3 regions of the Microcystis sp. BLCC-F210 genome follow, and region 1 is predicted to be linked to each of the others. Evidence: predicted binding sites of a transcription regulator. Region 1 holds the regulator's gene; each other region holds the start of a gene.

The links. Region 1 encodes NtcA, which controls nitrogen genes in cyanobacteria. Its sites were predicted from a motif close to TTTGTANCNNNNGNTACAAA; they were not measured.
Region 2: ACE3JL_RS18740 (DUF4278 domain-containing protein) is a predicted target of NtcA. The motif match lies at 2,498-2,517, and genes of this name have one in related genera.
Region 3: urtA (urea ABC transporter substrate-binding protein) is a predicted target of NtcA. The motif match lies at 2,471-2,490, and genes of this name have one in related genera.

Annotation. Positions count from the first base shown of each region.
Region 1 is NZ_CP169647.1:3,389,948-3,395,417, reverse strand. Features, by position in the region: gene ACE3JL_RS16320 (DUF3084 domain-containing protein) at 1-1,258, opposite strand, end outside; gene ntcA (global nitrogen regulator NtcA) at 1,266-1,943, opposite strand; gene fabI (enoyl-ACP reductase FabI) at 2,158-2,934, shown strand; gene ACE3JL_RS16305 (DUF3368 domain-containing protein) at 3,050-3,520, opposite strand; gene ACE3JL_RS16300 (UPF0175 family protein) at 3,517-3,795, opposite strand; gene ACE3JL_RS16295 (hypothetical protein) at 3,939-4,247, opposite strand; gene ACE3JL_RS16290 (hypothetical protein) at 4,255-4,839, opposite strand; gene ACE3JL_RS16285 (CHAT domain-containing tetratricopeptide repeat protein) at 4,843-5,470, opposite strand, start outside.
Region 2 is NZ_CP169647.1:3,868,818-3,874,287, reverse strand. Features, by position in the region: gene ctpC (carboxyl-terminal processing protease CtpC) at 1-141, shown strand, start outside; gene ACE3JL_RS18765 (hypothetical protein) at 131-316, opposite strand; tRNA gene ACE3JL_RS18760 (tRNA-Gln) at 443-515, shown strand; gene ACE3JL_RS18755 (AI-2E family transporter) at 517-1,566, opposite strand; gene ACE3JL_RS18750 (hypothetical protein) at 1,588-1,761, opposite strand; gene ACE3JL_RS18745 (FHA domain-containing protein) at 2,038-2,454, shown strand; gene ACE3JL_RS18740 (DUF4278 domain-containing protein) at 2,609-3,001, shown strand; gene ACE3JL_RS18735 (hypothetical protein) at 3,532-3,828, shown strand; gene ACE3JL_RS18730 (chitinase) at 3,955-4,740, shown strand; gene ACE3JL_RS18725 (hypothetical protein) at 4,865-5,065, opposite strand; gene ACE3JL_RS18720 (hypothetical protein) at 5,169-5,465, opposite strand.
Region 3 is NZ_CP169647.1:3,654,292-3,659,761, forward strand. Features, by position in the region: gene glgA (glycogen synthase GlgA) at 1-673, shown strand, start outside; gene ACE3JL_RS17615 (VWA domain-containing protein) at 723-1,343, opposite strand; gene ACE3JL_RS17620 (TMEM165/GDT1 family protein) at 1,556-1,888, shown strand; gene ACE3JL_RS17625 (TMEM165/GDT1 family protein) at 1,988-2,263, shown strand; gene urtA (urea ABC transporter substrate-binding protein) at 2,643-3,956, shown strand; gene ACE3JL_RS17635 (branched-chain amino acid ABC transporter permease) at 4,049-5,209, shown strand; gene urtC (urea ABC transporter permease subunit UrtC) at 5,213-5,470, shown strand, end outside.

The DNA of each region.
Region 1 (5,470 bases):
AAAGTAAATCTAAACGCTTTTGTAGGTCCTCTTCTGTCATATTTTGGGGATCAATAGAAACGGCAGCGATTACCTGTTTCTCCTCAAAAACTCGTTGATTGGGAACCACATCAGCAAAGACACGAATCTCGCTTTCTCCTAAAACATAATTACCTGCGGAAAGGATTCTCACCACATATTCTTTACCGTCCTGTAATTGTTGACTTAACTGTTCTACCTGTGCTTTTGTGATCTTAATTAAACGCTGGTCAAAATTAGGCTGATTTGGTTGGGTAGCACGGATAGCATTCATATTCGCTTCCCGCAATAACTTATCGATAACGGTGACAATAGCTTGGGGATCAACAATACGAAAAGCTCCAAAAGATAACACCTGTCCCCGGAAAATAGCGATTTGTTTTTCCCGCAATTCTTGATAGGTTTGATAGTATTGTTCTAAAACTTCCACTTCCCGCTTAAGAAAAGCCATTTGGGTTTCTAAATCCTTTAATTTTCCCTCGCGCTGTTCCAAAGCAAAATTTTTATCCACAATCGATCGATCGAGTTCTCCAATACGTTGATCCCGGCGATCAATTTCTAGCTGTAGGGTTTTTTGTTGAGTTTCCAACTGTTGAAGTCGCGCTTGTCTGGTTGTTAATAACTTTTGTTGATTAGCTAACTCTTTATCTCTAGCTTGAAGGGTGGTTTGTAGTTGATTGATCTGACTAGAAAGAATTGATTTTTGTTGGGACAATTGCTCCCGTTGACTGATTAACTGTGCCTTTTGATTAGTTAAAATAACTCGTTCATTATTTAAATTGGCCACTTCCTTGCGAAACTTTTCTAACTGTCCCGAAACTAATCGCAAACGTTGACGAGAAGCCTGATAATTTTTATTAAGAACCTCTAGACGTTTCTGCACAGCTATCTGTTCACTTTTAGCCGTTTTTAAAGCCTTTTCCACCTGATTTTTTTGTTCGGTGGTTTTTCTCACCTGACTTTCTAAATCCTTAATAGCGGTACGACGTTCATTTAAAAGGCGATCCAGTTCAAAAACCCCTTGACGTAGGGATTTACTAGAAGCAAATAAGACAATTAAAGTCGAGCCAGCGATCAAAATTCCCGTTACAATCGTCATTAAAGTTGCGGTTTGTTTCGGACGCAGATTAAATAAACGCATCCTTTTCTTACCTATACGACTACCTATGCGATCGCCAACCGCCGCTATCAGACCACCTAAAACCACGATAGCCAAAACTAAAATATAAGCGCTAGTCATCCAGAATTTAAGTAAATTGTTGACTGAGAGCGACGGGATTATGGACGGTGATTTTCTTCTTGTAAATTGAGACCATTTCCTGATCCCGCAGCTCTCCCAATAAACGGGTGACAGTGACGCGAGTAGAACCGATCGCTTCTGCGATCGCTTGGTGAGACAATTTTAGATCCACCCGGATGCCATCGGTGGTGGGAACCCCAAAATCACGACAGAGAATCAATAAAAAACTGACCAAACGTGAACCCATATCCCGGTGAGCTAAGGTTTCGATCATCATTTCCGTTTGCAGAATCCGCGAGGACAAACCCTGCAGCATCAACATTGATAAATCGGGATTATTGCGGAGGGATCTTTCTACCTGCTCGATCGGGGCTGAGAGTAATTCTACCGGAGTAAAAGCCACGGCATGATAAAAACGATCCGATCGCTGACCAGTCAGTAAGGATAGCACACCAAAGACGCTATTTTCCCGCAGTAGAGCCACGGTAATTTCTTCTCCCGCTTCATAGACTCGCGACAACTTAACGGCTCCTTTCAGCAAAAAATAGACTCTTTCAGCGGGATCTCCGGGGAAAAAGATCGTTTTGCCGCGCTCGAACAACTCCACCACCGGGGGGAAATTGCCGCTGCCGATTCGACGGAACACATCTGCTAGGGGTTTATCTTGTATTAATGATAAGTCCATCTCACATCCAGAAAAGGGGAAAATTGTTTTTATTATCCAACGAGTGTCACCTCTATTAAACATAACCGCTGCCTAAACTGGGAAAAGTTTTGGGCGCTTTTTGCCAGACAATGGGGAAGGGGTGATCATTGCTGCCCCGTTATCTGTATCCCTATTATACCGAATCTCGCTGGGGTCGGCTATTGGGGAGATTTTTGTAAGAGAAACGAGAACTATGTTAGATTTAACGGGAAAAAACGCCCTAGTGACAGGAATTGCCAATAATCGCTCGATCGCTTGGGGAATTGCCCAACAACTCCATCAAGCTGGTGCAAATATCGGTGTCACCTATCTCCCCGACGAAAAAGGCCGTTTTGAGAAAAAAGTGCGAGAATTGGCCGATGAACTTAATCCCGCTTTTTATGTCCCCTGCGATGTCCAAAATGACCAACAGGTAGAAGATACTTTCGCTACAGTGGCGGAAAAATGGGGTAAACTGGATATTTTGATTCACTGTCTCGCTTTTGCCGATAAAGAGGGTTTAACGGGCGATTTTACCGCCATTCCCCGGGAAGCTTTCACTAAGTCCCTAGATATTAGCACTTTTTCCCTAACCCGTCTAGCGCGATCGGCTAAACCCTTGATGACGGAAGGGGGAAGTATTATCACTCTTACCTATCTCGGCGGTGTCAAGGTAATTCCTAACTATAATTTAATGGGGGTGGCAAAAGCTGGTTTAGAAATGAGTGTTCGCTATTTAGCCGCGGAATTAGGTGGCCAAAAGATCCGAGTTAATGGTATTTCTGCCGGTCCAATTCGCACCTTAGCATCTTCGGCCGTCGGGGGAATTCTTGATATGATCCATCATGTGGAAGAAATCGCTCCTTTACATCGCACAGTGACACAAATTGAAGTGGGAAATACGGCCGCTTTTTTAGCCAGTGATCTTGCTAGTGGTATTACTGGTCAGATTATTTATGTAGATTCCGGTTACGAAATTATGGGAATGTAGTTTTATTCAGTTATTAGTTATTAGTTATTAGTGTCACGAGGTTCTGAAGGGGGATTTTTGACTTCTTTGGGGTTAATTGCGATCGGACTGAAGGTTCGTTTAGTTTTTTAACAATTTATTCCCTATTTTCAAGCAATTTCTCAATTATGCGGTGAGAAATGCGAAAATTAGTCTGTTGTAGTCGGGCTATAGTATCTGAAAGCTCGATTAAGCCTCGGCTTGATGCGTCGTCTAAAATTCCGAGAGTGCCAATAATAGGAATTCCCCGCTCGCTGGCAATTCGCCGCCCCAAGCGTTCATCGATAATCAGCAAATCGGCGGGTAAGGTTTGAGCGAGGGTGATAGCGGCCTGTTCTCCGGGGTCGAGAATATTTAGGGCTTCATCAATCGTTTGAACAGCCTCAATGATAAGCCAAGAGGGTGGATTGGCGATCCATTGCTGAAGAATGGCCGGTGCATCTGCATCAAGCATTTCACCGCGAACCACATCGGGAATGATAATCTGTCCAAATAAGCGGGGGAATAGGTCGATCTGGTCAATGAGCAGTAAATAGTTGATAGGTGAGGTATCAGAAACGACTATCATAAAAGACTATGATCGTGTTTGTTGCGAAGTTGCTGAAGAGTCTTGCGATCGCTGTCTAGATCGACTTCATTGTAATGTAAATCGGCATCATGGTTTTTTAAAAAAGCATCCACCACCCAACGAGAAGATAGACCTAAAATACTTCCGACCTCGGCACTGGTGATTTTTTCCGCTCGGTAGGCCTGCACCACCAAAGCCTCTAAAATTTCACGGGTAAGATTATTGTAGTTGTAATGTTGAAGCAATTCATCGGGAATATCGATAGTAATTTTCATGATTTAGCTTCCTTTTTTTTGGGGTTTACTGATAATGTTTATAGAACTTAGGTTGAGTTAAAGCATGAAACCCAACGCCTATTCTACACCTTCTCAACAGGATTTAGTATAACTTTTGGATATGGATAAAGCTGGCATTTCTATTACTTCGCTTCAAATAATTTCCAAATCTCTTTAATAGAAATATAGATACCGAGAACAGCAGCTAACAAAAGAAGGATTTGACTATCCGAACCAAGGCAATTCTGAAAATCTTCATCGGTTAACACTTTATAGACCACCTTAGATATTGCCAAGACAGCCGATAAACTTAACCCAGAAACGAAAAGAATTTCTAGATAAGATTTATTGTTTCCCCGTCGCTGCCGTCTTCTTGTAACCAGTGCCACGCTTGCGGTAATAACCAAGGTTCCGATTAACAAAAGAAAGTTTTCAATGTTAACAATCTTCATCAAAAATTTATGCTGATTTTGCTTTCCTAAAGGTAATATACCATCCGCAGCCGGCCGCTAATATCGCACCAATAACCGCGCCATAAACTCCCGCAATCGATCCCCCTAGGGCCGCACCTCCCACCGTTACCACCATCAGGCGATCAGCTTTATCCCAAAATCGAGGGGAATCAGCACCCTCGTGATCAAGGGGGATCCCCCCGCCTGTCGGCACCCCCCTTATCAAGGGGGGCAGGGGGGATCCAGCTAATTTTTGGGCAGTTTTTACCCAATCTTGGCTAGGAATAACATCATTAATAAATAGGGACTCGAAATCTAAACTATCGGGAAAAGTGACGCTTAAACTTTTGGCGCGTTCTTGGTTAGCATAGGCTGCGTCTAACTCTTCGATCGCTTTTTTATAAGCTTTTTCTAGGGGGGGAAAATCCTTGACAAGTTGCCGCAATTGTGTTGCTGCCTGGGGTTGTTCTTCCCTTAATAATCGTTCAATTTCTTTGAGCGATCGCTGTAGATATTCTGGCAAGGGTTCAGTCTGCTGTGCGAGGGCGATTAGCAGCGCTTCAAGATCGATAATTGTTTTGGGGATTTCCATAAGTTAGTCCTGTCCAGTCAGGGTATAGGCTGCCCAATGGTAAGGATCACTATATTCTGTTAGTTGATCTAGCCCTATTGTACTGCCTTCCTTTAAAATATTCGCCGCCCTCACCTCCAGTCGATCGACCCCTTCCCTTAGGTCGGGAAGTTGTCCAAGTTGCTCGATCCAGTTAGCTAGTTGCTGCCAAGTGATATTTTTTAACCAATTTTGTGTATTTTTCAAAGCTAGGGACGGAGATTCACCCGCTAATAATCTTTGATAGAAGTTAACCATAAACCAAGCACTAGAAATCTCCTTCACCGGCCAGAGGGTACTGACCACATTAGTCGCACCGGCTGCCAAGAAAGCACTGACGAGGCCGACGTATTCGGTAGTAATGCCATCCTTGCCGGTGAGAGCGGTTTCACAGGCAGCCAGACAGACGAGACGGTAACTAGAGAGGTTGAGCTTGTTGATGTCCCGGACAGTTAATAAACCATCGCTAAGGGCGATCGCAGACTCCTGGGGACGAAAAGAGTCATAAAAGCCGTGACCAGTGAAATGAAAGGTTTTATGGGCATTTTCGAGGGCTTTGCGGACGTTTTCGCGTGATGCCTTTTTCGGGCTGATTCTCTGGCTCGGTTGCAGG
Region 2 (5,470 bases), 480 kb from region 1:
GAGGAAGATCGCAAAAATCTTCAACAGGAACGGGATCGGGTGGGAACCTTCCAGGATCCTCAATTCAAGAAAGCTTTTGAAATCTTGGAAAAAGAAATCACTGAAGGCAAGAAAACGCCCACCAATACCGCTAAACAATAGGTTGACATTTGCCCGCTCGAATTAAACCCACCCGACGGGCGATCGCTTCTCCCCGCTCGGCAAAAGGACCCCAGTATTGACCATTAACTGGGGTTTTTCCGTTTTCTAGGGCTATAATCTGACAAATTCCCGTATTTTCCTGGACAATGTACCAGTTTTGTGCGGTATTATCCATAGATTTTTCTCCTTAATCCCTCTATTCCCTTTTTTATAGCATCTCTCAATCCCTAAGCAAAAAATTTTTATCAACTTCTTGACAAAACCGGGGAGATAAATGCTAATATTAAAAAGGTCTGTCCAATGGGGATTAGCCAAGCGGTAAGGCAGCGGGTTTTGGTCCCGCCATTTCCTAGGTTCGAATCCTAGATCCCCAGTTTAAAATTTCTTATCCCCGATGCGCCAATGATTGAGAATATCCTCGATCAAAGCTTCCTTTAGCCAAATGCGACCGATAAGAGTCAGGGGAACCGCCAGAAATAGCCCTAAAAAGCCAAAAATCGAGGCGAAAAACAACTGGGCCAACAGGGTAAAAGCGGGTAGGAGCTTGAGCGACCGCACTGTTAAAATGGGCAACGGTGGATGATGGTCGAAATATTGAATTAACAGATAAATACTGCTGTAGAGTAGTAAAACTGCCCAGGGTTGCCAGGGAGCTTCCAGAAGGGCGATAGAAAAGGGTAAAATCGTACTTAAAACCGGCCCGAGGTTGGGGATAAAGGTGAGAAATCCTGCCAGAATAGATTGGGAAAAAGCGAGGGGAATGCCGATCAAGGATAGACCTAGACAACTGCCCAAGGTCATAATCAACATATGACAGAAAATTCCTTTTAGCCAAGCTTTTAAATCTTGATCGCACTGTTCTAGTATCGATCGTACTCTAGGACGGTAGAAAGCGGGAAATAAACGCAGAAAACAACGGTGGTAAGCGGCAGGATCGGCGAGAATCATCAAGCTCAGGGCAACAATTAGCAGTAAGCTGAGGATAATGCCGAAAGTACCGTAAAAAATGCTCAAACCCCGGCCAGCAATTTGGTTAATTAGGGGTTGTAATTGAGCCAGCAGCGTTTTAAAGTCTGGGAAGACAGTGGCCAGACTAGGATCGAGATAATCCTCAAAACTATGGACTTGTCCCCAGAGTCTTTCTATAGCTTGGGGAAGTAAACTAAATAATTGGCGAAATTGTTGGACTAAAGCGGGTATAATCCCCACAAAAATACCGATAATACCAATAAAAAAGCTTAAAAGCGTGATAATTAGGGCGTGGGAACGCTTGAGGTGATGACGCTGCCACCAAGTCACAGCCAAATTTAAAATCTGAGCCAGAAGAATCGCCATCAATGATAATAAGAGAATCTGTCGAATCTGCCAGAGAATCAACAGACAAAAGACTAACAGGACTAAACCGAGGCTGCTGCCAAAAGTCATGATGAGTAAGGAGAAAAATTTCTAATCAGTTGTTGTCCGTCTCCAGAGGGCAAAAACCGTGAGCAGAAAAGGAGCAAAAACCAGAATTAAAGTGTTAAGAGGACTGGGAGCGATCGATAATAAAGGGGCTAGATATTTAATTCCCAGGGAAATCAAAGCCGATATCAAGATTATTTTGATAATAAAGCCGCTCATAGATCAATGTTTAGGTGGCATAAGCACTATCTTATCCCTGAAGAGGTTAAAAATTGGTCAAAATGTGGAAGTCATCTCCCATTAGTTTTATTAATACTAGAGCGAAGGGGTTAGATTTTTGGGGCGAGGTCGGTTCAGAGGGAACGGGAAAGTGTGAGACAATAGAGGAGAAAGGCTCAGTCGAGTAACTAGAGATTTTCATTGCTAGGATTAAAGACTTAATGTCAAGATAAATCTTGAGAGCAAATAAGATTTACCCTGTTCACCACCCCTATCGTGCCGCCAATAGTTACCGTGATCACTTTAACTCTTTTACATCCCAATCAAGCCACGCCCTTACAACATTGGCAATTTGACAATGACCAATCAACTATTCTCATTGGCAGGGCGCTGGATAATCATGTAGTTCTTTATAGTGCTGTGGTTTCGAGGCGGCACTTAGAAATCCGCCAGAATGATCGCGGTCATTGGGAATTGGAAAATTTAGGGACAAATGGGACGTTTCTCAATGGCAAACCGATCGAGAAAACTGTCATCGTTGATGGTATGGTGGTTCGTTTAGCCGCCTCTGGCCCGCAAATTCAAATTCGTCTCATCCCTGAGCATGAACAACCCCAATTAGTCTTCAAACCCCTAGAGGTTCCTTTGGTGGGCAACCAAACTCAGCCGGAAAATGATACGATCGTCACCTAGACAATATTAAATTTTTATAAAGTTTTTTCAATTTCCCTAACGAAATGTAAAAATAGATACAGAATAAGAAATAAAGTCTTCTGACTTGCTGTCCCTAAATAGAGACGACAAGAGAGATTAAAGTCAATTGAAAGCATTGCAGGGAGTCAGTGATATGACGTTAGCCTATCGAGGAGTTAAGTACGAAAGGGATTCGCTCCCCTTGGAGATGAAAACCGGAGATATCGGGGGTAAATACCGAGGTCAGGACTGGAATCACCATTATCCTCGTCATATGATCCAATTAGAGCCGAAACTGCATCGTCAGTATCGTGGAGTTGCCTACAGCACTCGTCCTCATCTTGCTGGACAAGTCACCCCAAACATTTGTCCGTTGCCCGTTGTCAAACCCCCTGTTGTTGTCCAAGAGGAAACCCTTTCTAGCATCCATCTGAACAATATTCGTCATCGTCTGGAACGTCGTTTACAAATCGCTCAAGAGAGTGGTGACGAAACCCTCGTTAATCTCTTGAAAAAAGAATCCCAAGACTTAGCCTTAAACTGCTAGATTAGCAGTTTTTCCCCACTTTCCCCTCGGTTCTGCCGGGGGGAATGTTTTTGGGACTAAAAATGCCACCCACAGGAATTATAATTACATAACTTTAACTCAGGCTCTATAAGACTTTTAGCTATAGCCAGTACGGACACACCTAGAAGCTAAGTTATAGAGTTGCCGAAAATTCGGCTCTCTTGGGTTCGGTGAGTGAAATGTATTCTAAAATACATTCTTCCTGGCGAGTGAGTGCAAGGAACCACAGAGACACAGAGGACAAAAAGATTGATCGATCCTCTGTAAGTTAAACTGGCTCTTCTGGTTTCTGTATGGAAACGAGGTCTATACTGATAGTTTCTTCAGCAAAATAGTCCTAAAAGTCTTTGCCAGTCAGCATTTCACTCTTTATAAGTAAAAATTATCACACAAAGTCGAGAAGAGCCGTTAAACTTATCACACAGAACCTAGAAGAGCCAAAATTCGTCCTAATAGTTCTTTGAATTTTCCTACACTTTTAAAGAATTATTTTGCTTTTCTGTCTTTTAATGTTTGCTAATATCAGTGATGGTAACAAAACAAAAATCGTTCAATGGACGATAGTTTGGGATACTGTTATTTCTGATCACGCTCCCAAAAGTCATGGCTGGGATAATATTATGTATGTCGCTAAAGGTCAAAATCTGACAACAAATAATCCTCAATATGTAGTGGCGATTACAGCGACAAATCCCAAGTCTGTATTTGACTGGTTACAGGAGGATGTTGATACCCATAATATGGTTCTCTGGTCTGGCACAAACCCAGAACAAGGTCATATTTCTGAGGGGACAAATACGGGATAAAAATTTTGCAAGGAATGAAAAATTCCAGCAATTTTATCCCTCTTATAATTCCTGACTCAGGAAATACAAAAACAGCCCAAATAACCAAGATCACCATCGGAAAATCTAAACTAGGAAATAAACACCATGAAATTAGAAGACATCATTCAACAAAACCTCGTTAAACCTATTGATTACTTAGCTGGAGACTCGGAACTTTGCCGAGAAGTTCAGACCCGTTTGCAAGTTCTCGGATTACTTCCTGCTAATGGTGTTGATGGCATTTATGGACCCCAAACAAAACAAGCCTTTGAGCAATTCAAACAAAAAATCAAAGAAGACGAATTGGATACCTTGGGAGCATCTTCGGCGAAACTTTTACTAGAACTTAAAGAATTACCAGGGGGTAATAATTTAATCTCCAAAGCTCAAGCCGAATCTATCTATGGTAATGTCATTAGCGATGGACAATTAGCAGATCTCAATTCTTGCTTAAATCGCTTTGAAATTAACACTCACCCCCGAATGTGTCATTTTTTAAGCCAAACTGCCCATGAAAGTGGAGGCTTGAAATGGATGAAAGAACTCGGTAGCGGTGAGGAGTATAACGGACGGAAAGACCTGGGAAATATTTATCCAGGAGATGGTCCCAAATATAAGGGAGCAGGCGTTATTCAACTAACGGGACGCAGTAACTATCAAGCTTTTGCGAATTATATTCATGATCCGAAAGTGATGGATGGAGTTGATTATGTTAGTACCACCTATCCTTTTACCAGTGGCGGTTTTTGGTGGCATAATAATAACATGAATGCTCTTTGTGATCGCGGTGCAACGGTGGAAGAAATCACCCGACGAGTGAATGGTGGTCTTAACGGACTAGCTGATCGTCAAGCTTACTACGAAAAAGCGATCAAAGTTTTTCCTGTTTAGCAATGCTCGTCCTACAGCGGCAGCAATTCTCATTTTAAGGTTTCATGACATTAAAACCCTTGCACCTAGAGGGGTTAATAATTCTTAACGAATCTCTAGATCGCTGAAACAACGCAAAATCGTTTCAAAATGAGAATTGCTGAATAGCGCGTCCTCGTCTTTTCCATTTCAGGTTTAGCTGATCGATTAGGTCTGGTGGCAATGAAAGCCAACCATTAAAACCTGTATCAACGACCGCATCTTGCGCGTAAATATTTCCTTCAGAGTCACATATCGAAAGTGAAATAATCGCCTCAAAATCCGCGTTAACGATTCCTGCGATCATACTAATCTCTTTGTACGTCCACCAAATCCAGCAATTCTCATTTTAAGGTTTCATGACATTAAAACCCTTGCACCTAGAGGGGTTAATAATTCTTAACGAATCTCTAGATCGCTGAAACAACGCAAAATCGTTTCAAAATGAGAATTGCTGCACCAAATCGGCGAACATAGCGAGAACCGACTCGAACAATCCAGATTTGAGCATCTGGGTGACGGGCTTCGAGTCTATTGCAAGCAGGTATTTCACGCGCATCAATTTCAAAGTCGCCAGTTTCAAGGTCAATTGCTACAATTTTGCCCTGATTACCCAATTCGACTTGTGGACGTATTTGAGTTTGATAAATCAGATCGCCACGTTGGGCAAATTCTTCTTTGCTATAGCGGGGTTGATGGATTGTCATTGGCT
Region 3 (5,470 bases), 260 kb from region 1:
GCGTCTGGCTAATAAAATTGCCCTGCAAGAAGAAGTGGGGCTACAGGTCAGTAAAAGTGCCTTTGTCATGGCGATGGTGACGCGTTTGGTGGAACAAAAAGGTATTGATCTAGTGATGCAAATTTTAGATCGCTTTCTCACCTACACTGATGCACAATTGATTATTTTAGGTACAGGCGATCGCTATTATGAAACCCAACTATGGGAGATGACTTCCCGTTTCCGGGGACGAATGTCCCTGCATCTTCTCTATAGTGATGCCCTTTCCCGTCGCATCTATGGGGGGGCCGATGCTTTGTTAATGCCTTCCCGTTTTGAACCCTGCGGCATTTCCCAATTAATGGCCATGCGTTATGGTTGTATCCCCATGGTACGCCGCACCGGTGGTTTAGTCGATACGGTATCTTTCCACGACCCAATTCAGGAAAAAGGAACAGGATTTAGTTTTGATCGCTATGAACCTTTAGACCTGTTTACCTGTATGATCCGGACTTGGGAAAGTTTCCGCTATAAACAGGATTGGCAAAAACTACAGCAACGGGCAATGACTCAAGATTTTAGTTGGTATAAATCCGCTTTGGAATATCTCAAAATCTACAAACAAATCACCGGACAATCGGAGCAATTATCCGATGAGGAAAAAGATAAATTTGTCGCCCTGACTAGCAGTTAAATCCTGCTTAAGTAGGGGTGAAGATATATCACCCCTACTTAAGCAGAAATTAATCAATAATGGCGTTGAGAAGAACTTCTGCTAGGGTCATATCTTCCATATCATCGATAGTAATTGTGTCAACGATATCGAATTTAGCCCCCGCGGATTCTAGTTGATCGTCTAAAGCTTTAAGAAATTCTGTCGCTTGTCGATCATTGCCTACTTGAATCAGAGAAATGGCTAATTCTTGATCGCTATCGAGTTTTCGAGAAGCTTCGATAATTTGACGCATCACCGCTTTGCGATCATCTGGTTCTCCGTCAGTAATCACCAGAATAGTTTCTCCGTTGGGTTTAGTTTTGCCGGCAGTTTTGCGCTGAAAATAATTATCAAGGGCATCTTGGAGAACAGCTGCTAGGTCTGTTCTCCCCATCGGTTCATTTTCTTGATAAATTCGTGTCACCTTATCGGAAGTAACATTATCATAGCGTCGGAAACGTCCGGAAAAAAGATAGATAGTGATGCCGTCCGGATCGATTTCCTCGCACTTTCTAGCCAAGGCGAGGGTAGATTCTTGGGCAATTTGCCAACGGGTTTTCTCACTGGGTTTATCAGCAGTGGACATACTGCCACTTTTGTCAATAATCAGAGTATAATCTCTGTCTTGTACAACACTTTCACTGGTCATAGGGGCTATACCTCCAAGCAATTTGCGCTCGTCCTAGTCTAATAATTATTAAACTCTAGGATGGAAACTCCACCTCGATCGACTAGGGTTTTTTAACTATTGGTGGAGGAGACAGCGTAATCAACAGCAGAAACTATCGCCAGAAAACCGGTCGGGCTAAAATGAAAAAAGTATGAAAATTATTTCTTAACCCGATATTGTTAAATTAGCCGATGAGTGATAGCAAATCGATCGCCTCAACCGAGAAAAAGCCGGATAATCCAGCTTCTTGGAGTTTTTGGACGGTGTTTAGTTCCACCTTCCTAACCATATTTTTGGCTGAAATCGGCGATAAAACCCAATTAGCCACCCTTCTGATCAGCGCCGAATCCCAATCCCCCTGGGTGGTTTTTGCCGGGGCAGCCAGCGCTTTAATCGCTACCAGTCTCCTCGGTGTCCTGATCGGTTATTGGATTGCTCGTCGTCTTTCCCCGAAAACCTTAGATATCGGTGTCGCCATCCTTCTCCTTTTGATCACTGGTTTACTGATCAGCGATATTCTCTAAGCAATCAGTGAGCAGTTATCAGTTATCAGTGAGCAGTTATCAGTGAGCAGTTATCAGTTCACTGTTCACTGAAAAAAGCTTCCCATCTTCCTAGAATTTATGAATTGGCAATTATTCGGACTGACATTTATCACGGTTTTTTTGGCGGAAATCGGCGATAAAAGTCAATTAGTAGCGATCGCTCTCGGTGGCAGTTCCAAATCACCCAAAGCCGTCTTTTTTGGCTCAATTACCGCATTAATCCTGACCAGTTTCTTAGGAGTCCTTGCGGGCGGCAGTATGGCGCAGTTATTCCCCGCTAAGATATTAAAAGCGATAGCGGCCATTGGTTTTGCACTGCTTGCTGTCCGGCTGCTTTGGCCAAAGTCGGATTGATCATTGGGTTTGCGGCAAAAAGCTTTTCCTGGGGGCAGGGTTTGAGGTGTGGGGAAGTGGGGTGTCGGAAGAATAAATAGAAATAATCTCCTGTCTCCTGTCTCCTGTCTCCTATCTCCTGTCTCCTGTCTCCTGCCTCCTGTCTCCCGACTCCTGATAGCTAAAAAACTGAGGCAAATTCCAGAAAAATAATTAATTTTTCCCAAAAAAGTAGCAAAAGTTACAAAAAACAGCCAAAAAGTAGCGAAAGTTACAAAAAATCTGCTAACCTAGCCGTAATATCACACAGATATTCGTAGAAAGATTCCCAAAAATCTCCTCAGCAAAAACATCCGTGTGAAGTAGCTAATATTGTCAGCGAGGTTAGTTCAAGATCATTATGTCAAATTTAGGACGACGTAAATTTCTCCTGTACGGTTCTGCCACTTTGGGAACCAGTATTCTGTTAAAAGCTTGTGGTGGCCAAAACCAAACCCCCACGGCCAGTCCTAGCCCAGCTGCTAGTCCCACTCCGGCTTCTGGAGAGACAATTAAGGTGGGTATTCTGCACTCTCTTAGTGGCACCATGGCCATCAGTGAAACCAGCGTAGTTGATGCGGAAAAACTGGCGATCGAGGAAATCAATGCCGCCGGTGGTGTTCTTGGTAAACAGATTGAGGCAGTGGTGGAAGACGGCGCTTCCGATTGGCCAACTTTTACTGAAAAAGCCACCAAACTGATCGATCAGGACAAAGTTTTGACCGTCTTCGGTTGTTGGACTTCCGCCAGTCGTCAGGCGGTTTTGCCCGTGTTTGAATCCAGAAACCATATGCTCTGGTATCCCGTCCAGTACGAGGGTCAAGAGTGTTCTAGAAATATCTTCTACACTGGCGCTGCCCCCAACCAGCAGATCGAGCCAGCAGTGACTTGGTTGCTGGAAAACAAAGGGAAAAAATTCTTCCTTGTCGGTTCCGACTACGTTTTCCCCCGCACTGCCAACACGATTATTAAAGAGCAGTTAAAGGCGAAAGGCGGCGAAACCGTGGGCGAAGACTATCTACCCCTAGGTAACACGGAAGTTACCCCGATTATCACCAAAATTAAGACAGCTTTACCCGATGGCGGCGTTATTTTCAACACCCTCAACGGTGATAGTAACGTGGCTTTCTTTAAACAACTGCAAGCGGCCGGTTTAACTCCCGATAAATATCCGGTCATGTCGGTGAGTGTTGCTGAGGAAGAAGTTAAACAGATTGGTAAGGAATATCTCCTCGGCCAATACGCTTGTTGGAACTATTTCCAAACCGTAGATACCCCCGCTAACAAGAAATTTGTTGCGGCTTTTCGAGCTAAATATGGTGAGGATCGCGTCACTAACGACCCCATGGAAGCGGCCTATATTATGGTCTATCTCTGGAAGCAAGCGGTGGAACAAGCAGGAACTGCCGATGATCTGGACAAAGTTCGCGCCGCCGCCATCGGACAAAAATTCGATGCTCCCGAAGGACCAGTGCAAATGTTCCCCAATCATCATATCTCCAAAACCGTCCGGGTTGGTCGAGTGAGAGATGATGGGCTATTTGACATCATTTGGTCAACTCCAGGGCCTGTGGATCCGCAACCTTGGAACCAATTTGTCCCCGAAACTAAGGGCTTTGCCTGTGACTGGACGGATCCGGCCAAGGGCGGTAAATTCAAAATGGAAAAATCCTAGTTTTAAGAGTTTTTCCAGATAATAACGAGGGTGAGGTAAACAGTAATGCCACCCTCTTTTTAAACCTTAAAAATGCACAGGAATAAGAAAAAGTGTCAGCATTATTAGAAGGATTATTTAATGGTATTAGCATCGGTTCTGTGCTATTGCTGGCAGCTTTAGGACTGGCGATTGTCTTTGGACTGATGGGGGTAATTAATCTCGCTCACGGTGAGTTAATGATGTTAGGGGCCTACAGTACTTTTGTGGTGCAGAATGTCTTTAAGGGTTTCGGTTCTCCCTTCTTTGATACCTACGTTTTATTCGCCCTACCGATCGCTTTTTTGGTGTCGGGATTGGCGGGATTATTATTAGAAAGGGGGGTGATTAGGTTCCTCTACGGCAGACCCTTAGAAACGCTGCTGGCTACTTGGGGAGTCAGCTTAATTCTACAGCAATTTGTTAGAAGTGTCAACGGCTTATTAGTAATTAGTTTAATAGTTTTCTGTCTCTTATTTTTTGGGGCAATGAAGGTGTTAAGTCGTCGCTTAGATTGGGAGAGAATTCGCAATTTAGCTATCGGTATCACTCTCCCTTTATCCCTAGCTATCTCTGGATTATTAGGCTATCTTTTATCTTTTAATCCCGTTCTTGCTAAACCCTGGTTTAGTGCCAGAAACGTCGATGTCACCGCTCCTGTTTGGTTACGGGGAGGTTTACCTTTACTGGGTTTTCAAATGCCCTACACCCGTATATTTATTATTATTTTAACTGCCCTTTGTTTGTTAGGGACTTATTGGTTTTTAAATAAATCTTCTTGGGGTTTACGCATTCGTGCCGTCACCCAAAATCGCCAGATGAGTTCCTGTTTAGGCATTCCCACTAATCAAGTGGATGCTTTGACCTTTGCCCTCGGTTCGGGATTAGCTGGGGTTGCTGGTTGTGCGATTAGTTTCTTGGGTTCCGTCGGTCCAAATGTGGGACAAAATTATATCGTTGATACCTTTATGGTAGTGGTGGTGGGGGGAGTCGGTAATCTCCTGGGAACTATTATCGCAGCTATGGCCATTGGTGTGGCTAATTATTTAATTGGTTCGGGAACTTTTGCCCTGATGTCTGGTTCCGTGGCAGCACTAAAACCCCTAACGGATTTCTTCACCTTTTTCTCCACCACTAGCATGGCCAAAGTGATGATTTTTGCTTTAATTATTGCTTTCTTACAATTCAAACCTGCGGGAATTTTTCCTCCTAAAGGACGTACTGCCGAGTTATAGATTATGATTACCAAAACCATCACTAGAAACGAATCCCGACAACGGGAAAAGAAAAAGTTAATCACGGAAATCGCTGTTATTGTTGGATTGGTGGTCATCTTTGCGGTGTTTTTGCCCTTAGCTTTGTCTGCTTTCCGTTTGCGTTTATTGGGGCGATTTCTTTCCCTCGCTATTGTCGCTTTGGGGATAGATTTAATCTGGGGTTATACGGGTTTATTAAGTCTTGGTCATGGTATCTTTTTTGCTCTCGGTGGTTACGCT